Regions from separate parts of the Pseudoalteromonas sp. RWi3 genome, predicted to be linked through region 2. Evidence: predicted binding sites of a transcription regulator. Region 2 holds the regulator's gene; each other region holds the start of a gene.
The links. Region 2 encodes LexA, which represses DNA repair genes until DNA is damaged. Its sites were predicted from a motif close to TACTGTATNNNNATACAGTA; they were not measured.

Region 1: the regulator LexA is predicted to act here: its motif matches at 1,418-1,437, upstream of ACFI4Z_RS17560 (DNA topoisomerase III).
Region 3: the regulator LexA is predicted to act here: its motif matches at 1,144-1,163, upstream of ACFI4Z_RS07240 (exonuclease domain-containing protein).

What each region holds. Positions count from the first base shown of each region.
Region 1 covers NZ_JBHNYL010000021.1:2,781-5,999, reverse strand. The annotation lists gene pomA (flagellar motor protein PomA) at 1-369, shown strand, start outside; gene ACFI4Z_RS17565 (flagellar motor protein MotB) at 372-1,292, shown strand; gene ACFI4Z_RS17560 (DNA topoisomerase III) at 1,450-3,219, shown strand, end outside.
Region 2 covers NZ_JBHNYL010000007.1:40,685-43,903, forward strand. The annotation lists gene ACFI4Z_RS10920 (hypothetical protein) at 1-46, shown strand, start outside; gene ACFI4Z_RS10925 (PaaI family thioesterase) at 43-486, opposite strand; gene ACFI4Z_RS10930 (hypothetical protein) at 600-1,370, shown strand; gene lexA (transcriptional repressor LexA) at 1,465-2,082, shown strand; gene coxB (cytochrome c oxidase subunit II) at 2,547-3,219, shown strand, end outside.
Region 3 covers NZ_JBHNYL010000003.1:313,982-317,200, reverse strand. The annotation lists gene ACFI4Z_RS07245 (substrate-binding periplasmic protein) at 20-787, opposite strand; gene ACFI4Z_RS07240 (exonuclease domain-containing protein) at 1,182-3,219, shown strand, end outside.

The DNA.
Region 1 (3,219 bases), on a different contig from region 2:
ACTTCTACACGTCATGAGTCAGGGGCAGGGCTATTTAAAGCGCTTGCTGATATCGCACCTGCTATGGGCATGATAGGTACATTGATTGGTTTGGTTGCAATGTTATCAAACATGGATGACCCAAAAGCAATCGGTCCGGCAATGGCGGTTGCGTTATTAACCACCTTGTATGGTGCCTTTTTAGCAAACGTTATTGCGATCCCTATTCAGGTTAAATTAGAGCTTCGTAAAGAAGAAGAGGCAATGAACCAACGTTTAATTTTGGATGCTGTTTTAGGTATCCAAGACGGTCAAAATCCAAAAGTTATTGAAGGGATTTTAAAGAATTACCTCGCTGAATCTAAGCGTAATGTGGACACTGAGGAGTAAGCATGTCTGATGAAGAGTGCAAATGTCCTCCCCCAGGATTGCCAGCTTGGATGGGGACCTTCGCTGATTTAATGTCATTGTTAATGTGCTTTTTTGTACTCTTGCTCGCATTTTCTGAAATGGATGTGCTTAAATTTAAACAGATTGCGGGCTCAATGAAATTTGCTTTTGGTGTGCAAAATAAAATTGAGGTAAAAGATATACCAAAAGGAACCTCTGTAATAGCGATGGAATTTACCCCAGGTAAACCTGAACCCACGCCTATTGAAACTATTCAACAGCAAACAGTTGAAATGACACAACAAATGCTCGAGTTTCAAGCGGGTGATGAAAGCTCGGCTGGGGGGCGTCAGGAACAGCGTGGTAATAAACGTGGTGGTGAATCGCAAAGCACCGCGCAGCAACAAGCTTCTGAGCAATCTACATCGTCTGCAGATCAAGAACAAGTTAACGAACTCGTTAAGAAAATTGCGCAGCAATTAGAGCAACAAATTATGGATGGCGCTGTAGAGCTAGAGTCATTGGGGCAACAAATAATTATTCGTATTCGAGAGAATGGTTCATTCCCTTCCGGCAGTGCGTTTTTACAGCCTCGTTTTAAACCAATTATTCAAGATATAGCGACTTTATTAAAAGACGTACCGGGTGAAATTACGGTGTCAGGCCATACAGATGACTTCCAGGTGTCAAATGAGCTTTATACAAATAACTGGGATTTGTCGTCTAAGCGTGCTGTAGCAGTTGCAACAGAAATGCAAAAAGCACCAGGGTTTGATAAGAGCAGGATGGTCGTTGTTGGTCATGCTGAAACTCGCCCGTTGGTTCCTAATGAAACCGATACCGACAGACGCAGAAACAGACGTGTTGAAATTTCAATTATGCAAGGCAAGGCAAAAGAGTCAGATCCTATTGAAGTAAGATAATGTATTGAGCCGAATTACATAGCTAAGGCCAGCAGGTAAATGTAATGCTGCTTTTTTATAAATTGTAAGTTTGAAAGTTTTTGTTGCGCTTAAATTTATGTAATCGATAATACATTGTGCTAAAGTACTGTTTATATAAACAGTGCTGGAGCTTGTTGTGAAACTGTATATCGCAGAAAAACCTTCATTGGGTCGTGCTATCGCTGATGCACTTCCCAAACCCCATAAAAAGCATGATGGTTACATTGAGGTCGCTAATGGCGATTGCGTTTCGTGGTGCATTGGTCATTTGCTCGAACAAGCTGAGCCTGACGATTATAACGACCAGTATAAAAAGTGGCGCTTTGATGATTTACCTATTGTCCCTGAGCAATGGCAACTAAAAGCAAAACCAAAAACCCGCAAACAGCTTACGGTACTTAAAAAGCTAATCAAACAAGCTGAGCAACTAATTCATGCTGGTGATCCCGATCGTGAAGGCCAATTACTTGTCGATGAGGTGATTGAGCAAGTCAAACTTAGCCAAGCCAAAAAACAACAAATTCAACGTTTATTAATCAGCGATTTAAATATTAGTGCGGTAAAGAAAGCGTTGACAAGTATGCGCAGCAATCGTGATTTTATTCCATTAAGTGTCTCTGCACTGGCGCGCTCCCGTGCCGATTGGTTGTTTGGTATGAACTTAACCCGTGCATATACCTTAGCAGGGCAAAAAGCGGGGTTTGGTAATGTGCTTTCTGTTGGGCGTGTACAAACACCTATTTTAGGGTTAGTAGTAAATCGTGATAATGAAATTGCTAATTTTGTAGCAAAGCCATTTTTCGAAGTCTTTGCTCATTTAAATACGGGGGAGCAACAAAGTTTCACCGCTAAGTGGCAACCAAGCAAAGCGTGTGAGCCCTATCAAGATGAAGAAGGGCAAGTACTACATCGAGGCCTTGCAGAAAATGTCGTATCAAGAATAGCAGGGCAAGAGGGCGAGGTGACGGCACTTGAGCAAAAGCAGAAAAAACAACAAGCACCTTTACCGTATAATTTATCAGCCTTGCAAATAGATGCAGCGAAAGCGTTCACGATGCCAGCACAAAAAGTGTTAGATATCTGCCAAACTTTATATGAACGCCATAAGCTCATCACCTATCCTCGATCAGATAATCGTTATCTGCCAAAAGATCACCATCGGGATGCAGCAAGCATTGTAAAAGCGATTGTTATTAATGGTGGGCAAAATGAAGCGGATTGTAATCAGGCCGATACCACTAAGCGCAGTAAATGTTTTAATGATGCAAAGGTAGCTGCGCATCACGCCATTGTACCTACCGCTAAACAATTAAAGTCGTCAAGCTTAAGCTCAGACGAAGCAAAAGTGTATAGATTAGTATGTAGACATTACCTCATTCAGTTCTACCCTGATTATATATTTAATGAAACAAAGGTTGAAGTAACTATTGCTGGTGGTTTATTTAAAACGAATGCAAAACAAGAGATCAGCTTAGGTTTTAAAATACTAATGGGTAAATCAGAGTTAAAAGATCAGCAAACTTTACCGCCGTTAGTTAAAGGGCAAATGCTTAACTGTAGCCATGGCGAAGTGGTTGATAAAATGACGACCCCGCCTGCACATTTTACGGATGCAACCTTGTTAAGTGCCATGACGGGAATAAGTCGTTATGTGAAAAACCCAGATATCAAAAGAATTCTTAAAGACACTGATGGCTTAGGTACAGAAGCAACGCGTGCAGGCATTTTAGAGTTATTATTCAGGCGTCGATTTTTACAACGCCAAGGTAAAACCATTTTAGCCACTGAAACAGGAAAAGCCCTTATAGGTGTATTACCTGAAGGTTTAGCAAGCCCAGATTTAACGGCGAAATGGGAAGCCTCATTAGGTGATATTGCAGAGCAGCGTATGAGCTACCAACAGTTT
Region 2 (3,219 bases):
TATCGGTGCAGGCGTTGAGATAACGATTTACCCAATAGAAAGTTAATTTTTACGCTCAACCACTGCTGCGGTCATTCTTGATACGCAGCACAGCTCGCCTCGACTGTTTGTTATTTTAATTTCCCATACCGATGTCCGTTTACCTATGTGTATAGGCTTTGCAACAGCTGTAAGTATGCCATTTCGCGATGCTTTTAAGTGGTTTGCATTAATTTCTTGGCCTACACAGTAAAATTTTGTGAAATCAATAACAAAATTGGCTGCATAGCTGGCAACTGTTTCTGCAAGTACAACGTTTGCTCCTCCATGAACCATTCCAATAGGATTGTGGTGTGCAGGTATTGCAGGCATAGTTGCCACTAAATAGTCGTCGCCAATCTCAGTGATTTCTATACCCATGGTTTTCATTAATGTGCCTTGGCCATTAATGCCTTCATCAAGTTGTTTACACTGCGCTAGAGTGATTGGGTGATACCAAATAGTCATGGAATGTCCTCAATTATAAATTTAAAGCCAGTCTACACTTTTGTACACTTTCCTACAGTTAAGATCATCTAAATAGCTAAAATATACCTAATGTTACATTTTAGGAACGCATGATGAAAAAAGGAATAATGCTGTTAATTGGCTTTTTATCGTTATCCAGCTATGCAGATATCAATCATCAGGTTGATCTCGGGTTTACTGATTTAAGTGGTTTGGATAAAGCATTTTTAGGTGCGAGATACCGTTATTTTAGTGATGACTTAAATGTCTTATCGGGTCCTCAAGAGTTGAAAAGTCACTTGCACCGAGTGAACAATATTGCGTTAGGTGGCTTTGCGAATGACAACCTTTATTATATTACCAGTGATGCGACTTATTATTGGCAACATGGCTTAATTTTAGCGGCTGGCTTGCGGCATGTTGATGATGATGGCGGCCATAGGCAATCAGACAGCTCTTTAGTGACGGCCTCAATTGGAAACCAGGTAAATGATCAACTACAAATAGGCTTAACTGCTTTTTACAACTATTTTCAAGGGAGAGACTATTATTTAAAAGACAATGTAACGTCGGTTGAATGGAGTTATGCGCCGTATGTGCGTTGGACCAGCTTAACCAATAATAGAGGCTGGGATCTACAAGCTAAGCAGTTAGTTGGGCGCTATCGGTATGTTCAAGGGCGGGTAGCGTATTATATAAATCAAGAATGGTCAGTTGCTTTGGTCGCTAATGTTCGTGATCATGGCAATAATACTGATAACTATGAGTTGCAAACACAGTACTGGTTTAATGAGCATATAGCGTTAAAGTTTGGTTTAGGCGCATCTTTTAAATCTGATGATGGTTTAAATAGTGCCACTTTATTATTAAGTACTAGGTGGTAAACAAGAAGGGCTAAAGGTAACTAATTTAAAATTTGCGATTTTTAAATAACTGTATATACTCACAGTTAAATGTACTGTATGGAAAACCAGTTGTATGCGCCCATTAACGAATCGCCAAGCTCAAATTCTCGAACTCATTAAAGTATTTATCAAAGATACTGGGATGCCACCTACGCGCGCCGAAATAGCCCAGACCTTGGGTTTTAAAAGTGCCAATGCAGCTGAAGAACACTTAAAAGCACTTGCTAAAAAGGGTGTAATTAAAATGAAGCCCGGTGCCAGTCGTGGCATTCAGCTGGTAGAAGAGGATGAGCCAGAACAGTTAGGTTTGCCATTGATTGGCCGAGTTGCAGCTGGTGAACCAATACTTGCACAACAACATGTTGAAAGCCATTGTCAGATTGACCCTTTAATGTTCAAGCCAGCCGCTGATTTTTTACTGCGTGTTCAAGGTATGAGTATGAAAGACATTGGTATTATGGATGGTGATTTACTAGCAGTTCATCGAACACAAGTTGCTGAAAACGGCCAAGTAGTTGTTGCGCGTGTTGACGAAGACGTGACAGTTAAACGCATTGAAAAAGCAGGGAAGAAAGTTCTCTTACATGCTGAAAATGATGAGTTCAGTGCAATTGAGGTCGATCTTGAGCATGAATCATTTAATATTGAAGGGTTAGCGGTCGGCGTAATCCGTAACGCTGATTGGATGTAAGTGCGGGTTTACTGCACAAGCCAATGATAAACATTAAGCTTGTTTAGATAGTTACTGGCTTATTCAGCTTATGCTCAATGCACCAAATGAGTGAAATTTGGTGCTTTTATATTTTTTCAACTTTAGCTACTGTATCTCACACTTCTATGTAGCGTCTTAACCCTTATCATACCTTGTTATCCGCTAGTTTTAAGCCCTTACACTATTTCCCAAAAACAAAATAACGCCCTGATTTAACATTGTTATTTTTGCACCAAAATAGAATTTTATTTACTTAAAAACTTGCTAATTGTTTATTTTTTAACTAATTGGTTAATACGCTGTGTTAATTAGTGATCTTTTGCGTTGTAGCGTCTGAAGGCAAAAATATAACCAGTAACAATAAAAAATAACGAATTGGCGCGAATAAAGCAGTGCCGCCTCTTCGCTTTGCGTCTTGCAATAGCATCAAAAGGAGCTGTCACATGGGTAAATTGAGCTCTACCTTGTGGCTTATATTACTAATGCTTCCGCAGCAATTATTGGCAAACAGCCAATTTAATATGCGCGAAGGTGTAACCGATATAAGTAATAACGTTTATCAACTGCACATGACAATTTTTATAATATGTTGTGTGATTGGGGTGATTGTATTTGCCGTTATGTTTTGGGCATTAATACATCATCGTAAATCGAAAGGGGCGGTACCTGCCCAATTTCATGAAAGTACAAAAGTCGAGATACTTTGGACGGCAATTCCCTTTGTCATTCTTATAGCCATGGCAGTACCAGCCACTAAAACTTTAATAGCGATGGAGGATGCCAGTAAAGCTGACATCACTATAAAAGTGACGGGGTCGCAGTGGAAGTGGCATTATGAATACATGGGAGAAGATGTTGATTTTTATTCTATTCTTTCAACACCAAGTGACCAAATTGCAAATCAAGCTGAAAAAACGGATACCTATCTACTCGAGGTTGACAAACCTTTAGTGCTACCAATTAACAAAAAAATTCGTTTTTTAATGACCTCAGATGACGTTATTCATTCATGGTGGGTGCCTGACTTTGCTGTTAAGAAGGATGCCAATCCAGGCTTCATCAATGAGACATGGACCCGAATTAATGAAGAGGGTATTTACCGAGGTCAATGCGCTG
Region 3 (3,219 bases), on a different contig from region 2:
CAGAAAAATAAGTATATGTTTATTCTAAGTCGTATTTTTTTAAAATAGCGGTCAACTTTCCTGATTTTTTGATTGATGAAAAGGCTTTTTCAAATATTTTTAGCTGCGATTTTGACACCGACGCTTTGCTAAACGCAAAATAAACATCTTCAGAATTAATGACTAGTGGACTAATGGCAACCTTCATAAAGTCAGGGTTGTTTTGCACTTGATAAATGATGTTATATTTTTCTTCAAAGAATCCAGAAATACGCCCGTTACGTAACAAATCGAGCTTTAATTGGTTGTCTGGCACGTAAATAAATCGCTCATCGGTATCTCGCTCTTCCATGAAACGCTGTTCAAATGTACTACCATAGTATGCACCACGTTGAATGGCTATCGGTGCATCAAGCTGAAAAAGGCTGCTTATAGAGTCTAGAGAGTAGATACGCTCGGTATCCATTGCAAATACAATATTTTCTTGCCTTTGAGGCCCAATAAAATAAGCAAAGCGCATTCGCTGTGTCGTTTTCGACACACTAAGCATTAGATCAACCTCGCCAGTTTCGAGCATTTTTAATGAACGTCCCCAAGGAACACTGACAAACTGATACGTACAACCTGCTTCATCAAGTAATGCTTTCGCAAAATCAACATCCTGACCATGCCATGTTAAATCTTCATCTTGATACGACTGTACAGCGTAATTTTCAAAGCGAACTATAAGATGGCAATTGCTCTGAGAGGAATAACTTACACTACTAAACATCAAGCAGAACAACACAATAATAATAAAATACTTCACAAAATGTGCTCTTAAAAAAGCCATTATACAAGTTTAGTTTATTAATTCAGCCCTGCCAATTATAAACTCAGATGGCCTAAGAATAGATATTTACTGGGATTGAAGGTGATTTAAACGTATTTAGGGTGGATAATTAAATAATGATAAGCATAAAAGCGGCTCATTCTTATCTAACCTAAAAAGTGTCACAAAACGAACTGTAAGAAAGTGACTTGTATTGTCATCACACCAATTAATAGCCTTCTAAATAAAAGCCAATATCACAGGAATACTAAACGCACATTAAGACAAAATAAATTATGGCTAATGCTGTATAAACAATTCATTGAGGTTGATTACTCAAAAAAAATACAGGATACTGTTTTTATATACAGTTACATTGTGTGACCGACTAATGAAAAAAGAACTACCCGCAAAATACTATTTAGCTCATTTTAAAGAACTCATTGACTTCATAAATGAGCAATGTGGGCAATTATTAGAGCAAACACATACTGATTTTATCAATAAGGTAAATACACTTGGCGAGCAGGCTCAATGCATGCTCGCGCGTATTTATTCTCGCAAGCCTCGCTTTGTTGCGATCAGTAGCCTTAATTACGCCGAAATAGATAACGCACCACTGGCAATTAAACAGTTAATCCAAACGGGGCTAATTGCACACCCAACAGATAACGACTACGACGCTCTTTTACATCACTTGACCAAACCTGCATTAATTGAACTATTAGCTTCTTTTGATACTGATCTTGCGATAAAAAAAAGCGCTTCAAAAACAGCACTTGTTACTCAAGCCATAAATATATTTAAAGAAAATCGAGAATATTTAACACCTATTTACAGTCAATTTATTTTAAATAATCGCAGTGATGTGTATGAGTATTTTGAGTTTTTATACATTGGCCGTTTAAGCGAAGGAGATATAAATCATCAAAACAGTTTTGTACTGCGTGATTTAGGCGTTAGAGCTACGCGCCAAAGCCACACTCAAAGCTTGGCACGCTTTGATACTTTAGCTGAGGCAAAGTCGAACTATGCGTTAAACCGAGCTCGCTTGGCATTTAAAAATATAACAACTGACCAGCAATACCAAGGTTTAGCTCACGAAGTTATTGCGCAACACGCACAAGGCACACTGGCAATAAACCTTAAAAACAAGCTTTTACTGAGGCTTTATCAGCAACTTAAAAAAGTAGATCCACCGCTGAGCTTTAGTATTTTAAATGCCTGTGAAAACAGCCCTGAAGCGATTGAAATACAAATACGCGAGCAATATCGCCAAGGCAATAAAGACTGGGTTAAAGCCGAGCTTGAAGCCATTATTGAAGATCCACTGACAGATGATCTACTCTATTTTGCCGATGATTTCTTAATGCGCAAATTTAATAAACAAACTCGTTCTCGTTTAAGTGCAATGCTTGCGGATACACAGTGTGTTATTGAAGTAGATGAAATTTATCGCGGCGATGTAGAACAAGGAGTAGCACAGTATTATGAAAACCAAGGTCTGCGAGCATTTAATACCGAGAACACGCTTTGGCAAAGTTTATTTGGTCTGGTGTTTTGGCATGAACTTTACGTTGAGACTCCTCACCCACCGTGTAACGAATTTGATTTGTTCCCACACGTATTACGCACTAACAGTTTTTATCACACACAACAGCAACAGATTGATGTTTTATTTGAACAGTGGCAAACACCTGAAGATTTATTAAAGCATGTATGCAAAAACGCAGCACGCTATTTTGATCAACCAAATGGCTTATTTCGTTGGCACAGTGAGCTGTTAAAACCATTAGAAGTATTGATTTTAAATAGCTCTATTACAGCACTTAAAAGCCACTTAAAAAACATGGCCCAACGTTTTTTAGAACTTAAAGATGGCTACCCAGATTTAATGATTTTAAAAGACGGCACTATTTATTTTGAAGAAGTAAAAGCACCCGGTGATAAACTCAGGCGTAACCAGCTAACCACCATCGATAACCTTAAAAGCTCAGGATTCGATGTACACATTGCAGCGGTTAATTGGGTGAATGATCCCAATCGCATTTACAGCGTAGTCGATATTGAAACAACTGGCAGCCTAAAAGGCGGCAATCGAATTACTGAAATCGGCATAGTTAAAGTACAACATGGCAGGGTTATCGAGACTTGGTCAACACTGATAAATCCACAAATGCGGATTCCAAAATTTATAGTGTCTCTCACCGGTATCACAGATACCATGGTTGCCACTGCACCACGCTTTTGTGGAATAGCTGACATCCTGATACATAAGTTAAAAGGTAGCATTTTTGTTGCTCATAATGTCAATTTTGATTATGGCTTTATCCGCAAAGAGTGCGAAATGGCAGGTCACTACTTTAAAATGCCAAAGCTGTGTACGGTAGTAGAGTCACGTAAAGCATTTGCCGGTCTTAAATCATATT